One region of the Psychrobacillus psychrodurans genome, then DNA from elsewhere that is predicted to be linked to it. Evidence: predicted binding sites of a transcription regulator. Region 1 holds the regulator's gene; the other holds the start of a gene.
The links. Region 1 encodes LexA, which represses DNA repair genes until DNA is damaged. Its sites were predicted from a motif close to CGAACATATGTTCG; they were not measured.
Positions count from the first base shown of each region.

Region 2: the regulator LexA is predicted to act here: its motif matches at 1,395-1,408, upstream of ACQCPR_RS10490 (YolD-like family protein).

Region 1 is NZ_CP189791.1:1,589,991-1,593,933, forward strand. It holds gene ACQCPR_RS07445 (hypothetical protein) at 52-591, opposite strand; gene ACQCPR_RS07450 (hypothetical protein) at 802-972, opposite strand; gene ACQCPR_RS07455 (M23 family metallopeptidase) at 1,199-1,378, shown strand; gene ACQCPR_RS07460 (peptidoglycan-binding protein) at 1,417-1,773, shown strand; gene lexA (transcriptional repressor LexA) at 1,960-2,580, opposite strand; gene yneA (cell division suppressor protein YneA) at 2,754-3,071, shown strand; gene ACQCPR_RS07475 (YneB family resolvase-like protein) at 3,068-3,718, shown strand; gene ACQCPR_RS07480 (DUF896 domain-containing protein) at 3,781-3,943, shown strand, end outside.
Region 2 is NZ_CP189791.1:2,185,922-2,189,864, reverse strand. It holds gene ACQCPR_RS10495 (LLM class flavin-dependent oxidoreductase) at 337-1,329, shown strand; gene ACQCPR_RS10490 (YolD-like family protein) at 1,442-1,813, shown strand; gene ACQCPR_RS10485 (VC0807 family protein) at 1,949-2,608, shown strand; gene ACQCPR_RS10480 (HAD family hydrolase) at 2,623-3,312, shown strand; gene ACQCPR_RS10475 (sugar nucleotide-binding protein) at 3,604-3,943, shown strand, end outside.

The DNA.
Region 1 (3,943 bases):
TGTGTTACTGACGGCAAAAAACTGTTACCTTATTTTATTTCTTCATCCATACTACAATGCTAGAATACTGTGCACTGTAAGTTGTCCCAAATATCTACCGGGATTTGGTGAGTATCCAGCAGCTACTGGAGAAGTTACAGTGGCATTAACTACAATACGACCTGCATTGCCTAAAAGGCCTACTGCAAGTAATGTGTCTCCGGATGTAATTGCAACGTCCTGAGAGCTACCTGAGTTTGCTCCTACAAAAAGCGGGATTGTAGCAATTACGGTACCAAGTAGATTTACTACTTCTAAAGATGCAGTAACTGAAACGGTTTCGTTTGCTGCAAAAGCATAATAAGCAGAAAGTGGTAATGCTAGAGTTAGAATTGGCAAAGTACCAATATCAAAGGTGCTTTGAAATGTTACTGTTTGGCTGGATTCTGTGTTTGGAGACCAAATGTAAGCATTACTTCCGTCTATCAAGGGTGAAACCATTGCTGGTGGAGTTAACACTGCAGGTGTAGGAAGTGTTCCGGGTGGTGCAGCTGTATCTGCAATGACAACTGTATTAGCTGGGGTAGTAAACTCTTGAAGTACAAGAACCATATAATCACCTCCTTTTAATAGATTTGCCAAATTATCGGCATACAATAATATATGTCCTATAAATTAATCGGACTAGTTAGATTGATTATCTCGTATGAATAAATAATATAAATATGGAGGGATTTGAAGTAGTTTATATAGGTGGGTGAGTTTTAGAGATACAGTAAAACAAAGTATGGTTTAAAAAAATATATAAAACAGCTCACTTGGTTAATAACCAAGTGAGCTGTTTGTGTTTAGTTCTAACTTTCTTTTTTCTAAGATTCTTATAGCATCTTTTAACAAATTGATATCGATCAAAATTTCTTCCTTCAGATGGTAGTTATTGCATCTATAGTAATCATTAATGAGCTTTTTTAGTTCTACTATAATTAGTTTCATAAGTTTTTTTGCCCCTTTATAGTTATATAGGCTGATATAAAAATAATATAATTAATTTAACCTATGTTCAATTATAAATACTAATACCCAAATTTACGCATTTTTAACCATTTTATTATTTTATTTGATAAATATAATGGCAATTGACTATTTGTTACTATTTATTTTAGCATTTACTAGTAAGGGGATATTGAATCTCTACTTAAATTAGAAGGGGGGGAAAACATTGTTTATCAGACCATGCGAAGGAAGAATTACATCGCATTTTGGGGAAATTCGAAGGAATAATATAGTTAAAGAGCATAAAGGAGTGGATTTCGGAAGTGATGGAAGTCCGGTTATAAAGGCATCAGCAAGTGGAGTAGTGACGAGAGCAAAAATTATAGGTGGCTATGGAACACAATAACAATTGTCCATACTTTAAACGGTAAGAAATATGAAACCTTGTATGCTCATTTAAAATCATTTACCGTAAAGATTGGACAAAATGTAAAACAAGGCCAACAGATTGGTATAAAGGGCACAACAGGAAATAGTACAGGAATACATTTGCATTTTGAAATTCACATACCATCTTACGAGGCGGGGCAGCCAAATGCAGTGAATCCTTTAAATTATATAAGCGAAACAGATATAACCGATGTACAAAAGCTTTTAAATTCAGTAGGTTATAAACTAATGGTTGATGGGATCGAGGGAACTTTAACAATTGCAGCTATTAAAGATTTTCAAAAGAAAAACGGCTTGGCAGTTGACGGAATAGTTGGGCCAAGAACTTTAGTTGCTTTAAAGAAAAAATAAAAAACATTAAGAGGAAAACAGAATATGTTAACAAAAAAAGAAATTCGGACAAAATAAAACCCCTCAACCATAAAGGTAAAGGGGTTTTTCGATGATTTCAACGAAAATGTCCACTTTTCGTTGAAATATGATATCGGCTCTTCGTTATCTTACTGATATTTAAGTATATTGTCAAGTACGTTAAATCTATTGAATATTGCGGTAAACACCAACTACTTTTCCGAGTATACTAACTGAATTTACGATGATAGGTTCCATGGAAGAGTTTTCAGGCTGTAAACGGAAGTAAGACTTCTCTTTAAAGAATCGTTTAACAGTTGCTTCATCTTCCTCTGTCATAGCAACGACAATATCTCCATTATTGGCTGATTGCTGTTGTTTTACAACGACGTAGTCACCATTCAATATACCTGCTTCAATCATACTATCACCCATAATCTCCAACATAAATAAATTATCATCGGCAGTACCAAAAGTTTCTGGAAGCGGGAAGAACTCTTCTATATTTTCAATTGCGGTAATGGGAACACCAGCGGTAACTTTACCTACAAGTGGGACATGCACAACATTTTGTTTTTCAGCAATACTACCTAATCCATCAAGAATCTCAATGGCACGTGGTTTAGTCGGGTCTCTTCTTATTAAGCCTTTACTTTCCAGTCTCGCTAAATGTCCATGTACAGTTGAGCTAGAGGCTAAGCCCACAGCTTCTCCTATTTCTCGAACAGATGGTGGATATCCTTTTTTACGAACTTCTTCTTTTATAAAAGCTAGAATGTCTTCCTGTCTCTTAGATGCTTTTTTCATATGCTCACCTCTTTTAGAGTAATTAATCTCTATCCTTTTCTATCTTATTAATAGTATAACAGGCGAAGAACTTTAATGCAAACATAGGTTCTAATTGTTGTTGACAAAAACAAGTGTTCGCATTATTATTGAAATATACATTACGAACACACATTCTATTGGAGGTATTATTTATGACTTGGATTAAAGAAAACTATTTTCTAACAATATTTGTAGCGTGTAGTATTGCTTTTATAATGTTTATATTAATCTCGAATTCTTTTTCAACTGATGAGAGTCTTCATATTAATATAGAGCAAGGCGATTCTTTATGGGAGTTAGCAAATGAGTATGGCGTGAAGGAAGATAAAAAAGTATGGATTAATAAGGTTATAGCTATGAATAATTTACAAGATGGACATATTAAAGCTGGGGAGATGCTTAAAATCCCAGTGGAGGAAAAAAGTTACCATTTCAATCATGAAACGGAGATAGCGGGCGATCCTAAATGAAATCAGTTATATATTGTCGAGTGAGTACTGAAAAAGAGTCTCAAGAGACATCTTTACAAAGGCAGGAGGAAGAGCTATTAGAATTTGCAACGCTACACAATTATGAAGTAGAGAAAGTATTTATAGATCAACATAGTGGATATGATATTGAACGTGAAGGCTTATTAGATTTACTGGATTATATAAAAGAAAATGAAATTAAAGCGATATTTGTTCAAGATGAAACCCGAATTGGTAGAGGAAATGGAAGAATGGCAGTTCTGCATCTTCTTCAAAAAACAAATACCTCAATATATACTTTACAGGACAAGGGTGTTATCAATTTAAATGAAATGGATTCTATGTTACTGGAAATACTTGCGCTTGTAGAAGAGTATCAAAGGAAATTACACAACGCTAAAATCAGAAGAGGTATGAAGAAAGCGGTCTCCGAGGGATATAGACCAGAGAAAAACTTAAAGACAAAAGGGAACCCTGAAGGTAGAGAAAGAATAGATGTTCCTTTAGAAGAAGTAGTCAGACTTCGGAATGCAGGACTTACTTATGAAGAGATTTCAATGACCTTAAAAGGTTTAGGATTTAATATTAGTAAAGCAACAGTACATAGACGTTATATTGAGTATATAGAAGCACATGGAGTGAAATGACTTGCACTCTGTGTGTTTTTTCCTTACCTTTATATTTAGATAAAGTGAAAGGATGAAATAAATTGTTAAGCAAAGAAAAATTAGCGAGAATTGGCGAGTTATCTAGAAAATCTAAAACATCGGGTCTTTCTATTGAAGAAGCAAAAGAACAAAGCTCTTTACGCAAAGAATATTTGGAAACTTTTCGTTCCACAATGAGAGATACAATCGAAAGTGTAAAAATAA
Region 2 (3,943 bases), 600 kb from region 1:
TTCTTCGCCAACCACAGTATCCTATACCCGTTTTACCGTGATCATTCTCTGTGGTGTAGCGATGGTAGTTCGCTACATGGATGGCTAACGGGTGTTTAAATAAAAAAGGACATCAAAATAAAATGAGTTTAGAGAACATATCTAAGCTCATTTTATATACGTAATTTAAATCAACCTTTAACATAGCTTAAAATTAAAAGAAGAATAACAAGAGTCGTCCTAACAAATCTTTATTTTACTATTATCAAGTCCCTTTCGTTTACTTTTTATTTTTTATTCGATAGCATTTGAATAGTGAAGTATTCAATGAGCATTTGTGGAAGGGAAGATATATAGATGAAATTAAGTGTACTAGACCAAGCGCCAGTCACAACTGGCAATACAGCAGCGGAAGCATTAAAAAAAGCAGAAGAACTGGCTATTTTAGCAGATGAACTAGGCTATCACCGTATGTGGATGGCCGAGCATCATGGAACCGATGCGTTTGCAAGTTCGGCACCGGAAGTAATTGCAGCTCACTTAGCTGCAAAAACCAAAAATTTACGTATCGGTACAGGTGGAGTAATGATGATGCACTATTCACCACTAAAGCTAGCCGAAGTATTTAAAACACTGAGTGCACTTTCTCCAGGTCGTATCGACTTCGGTGTTGGACGTGCTCCAGGTGGAGATAATCATGCGATGTACGCCCTTTCGGAAGGACGTCCTCCAATGGTCAATAATATGTATGAAAAACTAGCGATTGCCCTGCAACTGATTAATGACGAAGTTCCAGAAGAAAGCCTGTATAACAGAACGCTTGCGACACCTTCTAAAATCGTGTTACCAGAAGCTTGGTTACTTGGCTCTACTGGTAATAGTGCTGTACAAGCTGGCAGAATGGGTCTCGGATATTCCTTTGCGCAATTTTTCCAAGGTGGTATGACTCCAACTATATTAGATACGTACCGCAAAAACTTTACGCCATCTGCTTTAATGGAGAAGCCAGAGATTAATGTTACCTATCTTGTCACTGCTGCAGAAACAAATGAAGAAGCTGAGTTTCAAGCATTACCGCAGGATATCTCTCGTTTGTCTCTTCTGAAAGGGCAAATTCGTCCATTGATGACACCAGAGGAAGCGCAGGAATACCCATTGACGGAAATGGATCGAATGATGATACAAGAAAATCGTAAAATTCATCTGGTCGGTTCTGCTAAAGAAGTGGCTCAGACTTTACAGGAAGAGCAAGATAATTATGGCTTCGATGAAGTAATGATTTGTAGTATTCCGCATTCACAAGAAAAACGTTTGAATGTCTATCGTTTACTCGCAAAAGAATTGATGTAACTAGCAATTGGGCGCACTTGTCATGGGTGCGTCTTTTTTGTAGCCATTTATTCCCTCTTGAAATAAGAACAAATGTTCTGTATGATAAGTGAAAAAGAAAGAACGTGATAACATGGCTAACTTTGAAGATGATTGGAACCAATTAGATTTATCTCGATTACAGGATCGTGGGTCAAAGAAATGGGTAGCAATGATGGTGCCTGAGCATGTGAAATTGCTTCGTGAGTACAGTGAGGAGATAAAAAAAGAGCCTTGCCCAAACTTAAACGAGTTTGATTATGAAGCTATTCAGGATCAAATCGCACTTGCAATGCAAAGAAATGTTGAAATTAAAATAAAACGGTGGAAAGAGGGAGAGTTTATCTATAACCGCGGTACGATACAATGGATTGATTTGAGGAAAAGAACAATCGAACTAGAGGATCCTTTTCGCTCATTTGAGCTATATATTGATGAAATCGTAGACGTCACCATGTTGGAATAGCAATTACCTAAAACATCATCCTTTCAATGTGGATGATGTTTTTATGTATGAAGTAAAAAGAAGGAGTTTGTCAGGAAGATGTGGAAGATTATTCAAGGAGAATTGATTAGGTAAAAAATTCGAAGGAGAATATGAATGAAAAAGTACACTGTCTTACTCGATATCGTATTCTATATGGCGCTACCGTTTGCAATCTGGACATATGGAAGAGAAAGTCTAGGTGATTACTGGGCGATGCTTTTATCGACAGCACCTGGTTTTATTTATACGATCATAAATTTTGTTAGAGATCGTCAGTTTAATATAACGGGCATTTTTATATTACTAAGTCTACTTGTTGGAACAGTTGTTGATATACTGTCAGGAACTGCAGAGCGGATGCTATGGAATCAAGTATTCGTGGGAGTTTCATTTAGCTGCGTATTCTTAGTATCGATGCTTATTAAAAAGCCGCTTCCCTTATACTTTATGATGGATATGGCACATTTACAAGGATATCCGCGAGAAAGTAGTAGAGTGATTTATTTCAAAAAAGAAATATTACGATGGTTCCAAGTACTTACATTAATTTTTGTACTGAGAGGTATTACTCTAGCACTATTAAAATCCTGGTTGCTAAATAAACATGGAGTAGATGCATATGGCTCCATGCTTATATATTTAAGGGTTACTAGCTGGGTATTCGGTGGAGTAATGATCATAGGGTATATTTTTATTGGAAACGAAATAAAAAAAGTAGTTAGTAAGCTGACAATTGCAAAGAAAGAGATAGAGTTAGTAACAGAATCTAAATAAAAGGGTGAATAATAATGATAAAAGCAGTACTGTTTGATTTGGATGGTACGCTACTGAATAGAGATGAGTCGTTAAAGGTTTTCATCGATAAGCAATATGAGAGACTGTTTGATTTTATAGGTCATATACCAAAAGATACGTATACAACAAGGTTTATACAACTAGATAGTAGAGGGTACGTTTGGAAGGATAAAGTATATCGGCAATTAGTAGAGGAGTTTAGATTAACTAAAGTTACTTGGGAAGAGCTGCTTGAAGATTATGTGAATGAGTTTAAGTTTTGTTGTGTTCCTTTTGATAATCTTTTGTTAATGCTAGAGGAATTAAAGAAAAGAAAGTTGCTAATTGGGATGATTACGAATGGATATGGCCGGTTTCAAATGGATAATTTAAAGGCTTTAGGAATAGAAGATTATTTTCAAGTCATTTTGGTTTCAGAATGGGAAGATATTAAAAAGCCAGATCCCCATATATTTTTACGTGCTGTGGAGAAGCTTAGTGTGCTGCCAAACGAATGCGTTTTTATCGGTGATCATCCAAAAAATGATGTGCAAGGCGCTAAAAATGTAGGAATGATAGGTATCTGGAAGAAAGATATTCACTGGATAGGCGCTCAGGCTGACTATGTAGTAAATGATTTAATGGAAATTCCAGCTTTAGTAGATGGTGTTATGGAAGAGGGAAATATGTATGAGAGGGGGTAAAAGACGCATCAAAATGCAATGCTATTCAGAAGTGTAAAATTGGGGGTTGTTGCATGTTTTTTTATACAGTCATATGTTTATTTTGCAAAAAAGAATTTAAGCTTTATGATAATGAGCCACAGTACCAAAAATATAAACGTAATATGCAGGGGAAATTTTCTTGTCCTACATGTAAAGAACGAATTGAAAGTGATGCGAGAAAAATGAGGCTTTAACCAAACAGCTATGAGTAGATATTTGTATGAAACTCTGGAAAAAAGAAACTTTAATTGAGTGGAGATTGAGGGAATAATGAAAATGCTCATCTTGGGAGCGACTGGTTTTTTAGGTTCAATGATATTTGGATTAGCTTTAAAAACACAAGATATATTCGTACAAGGAACTTCACGTTATGCAAATGAAAATAGAAATATTGTTCAAGTAGATGTAACAGATAAACTATCCTTAGAAAAAGTTATCAATCAACTAGAACCTGAAGTTGTTATCTGGTCTCTTATGAATGGAGAAAAAGAGGATGTACTAATTGATAAAGGACTTATAAATTTATTTACAGTTATTAAGAAAGAAACAAAACTAATTTTCCTATCAACGGATGCCCTTTTCGTAGATGGTGCTGGTAATTACATGGAGT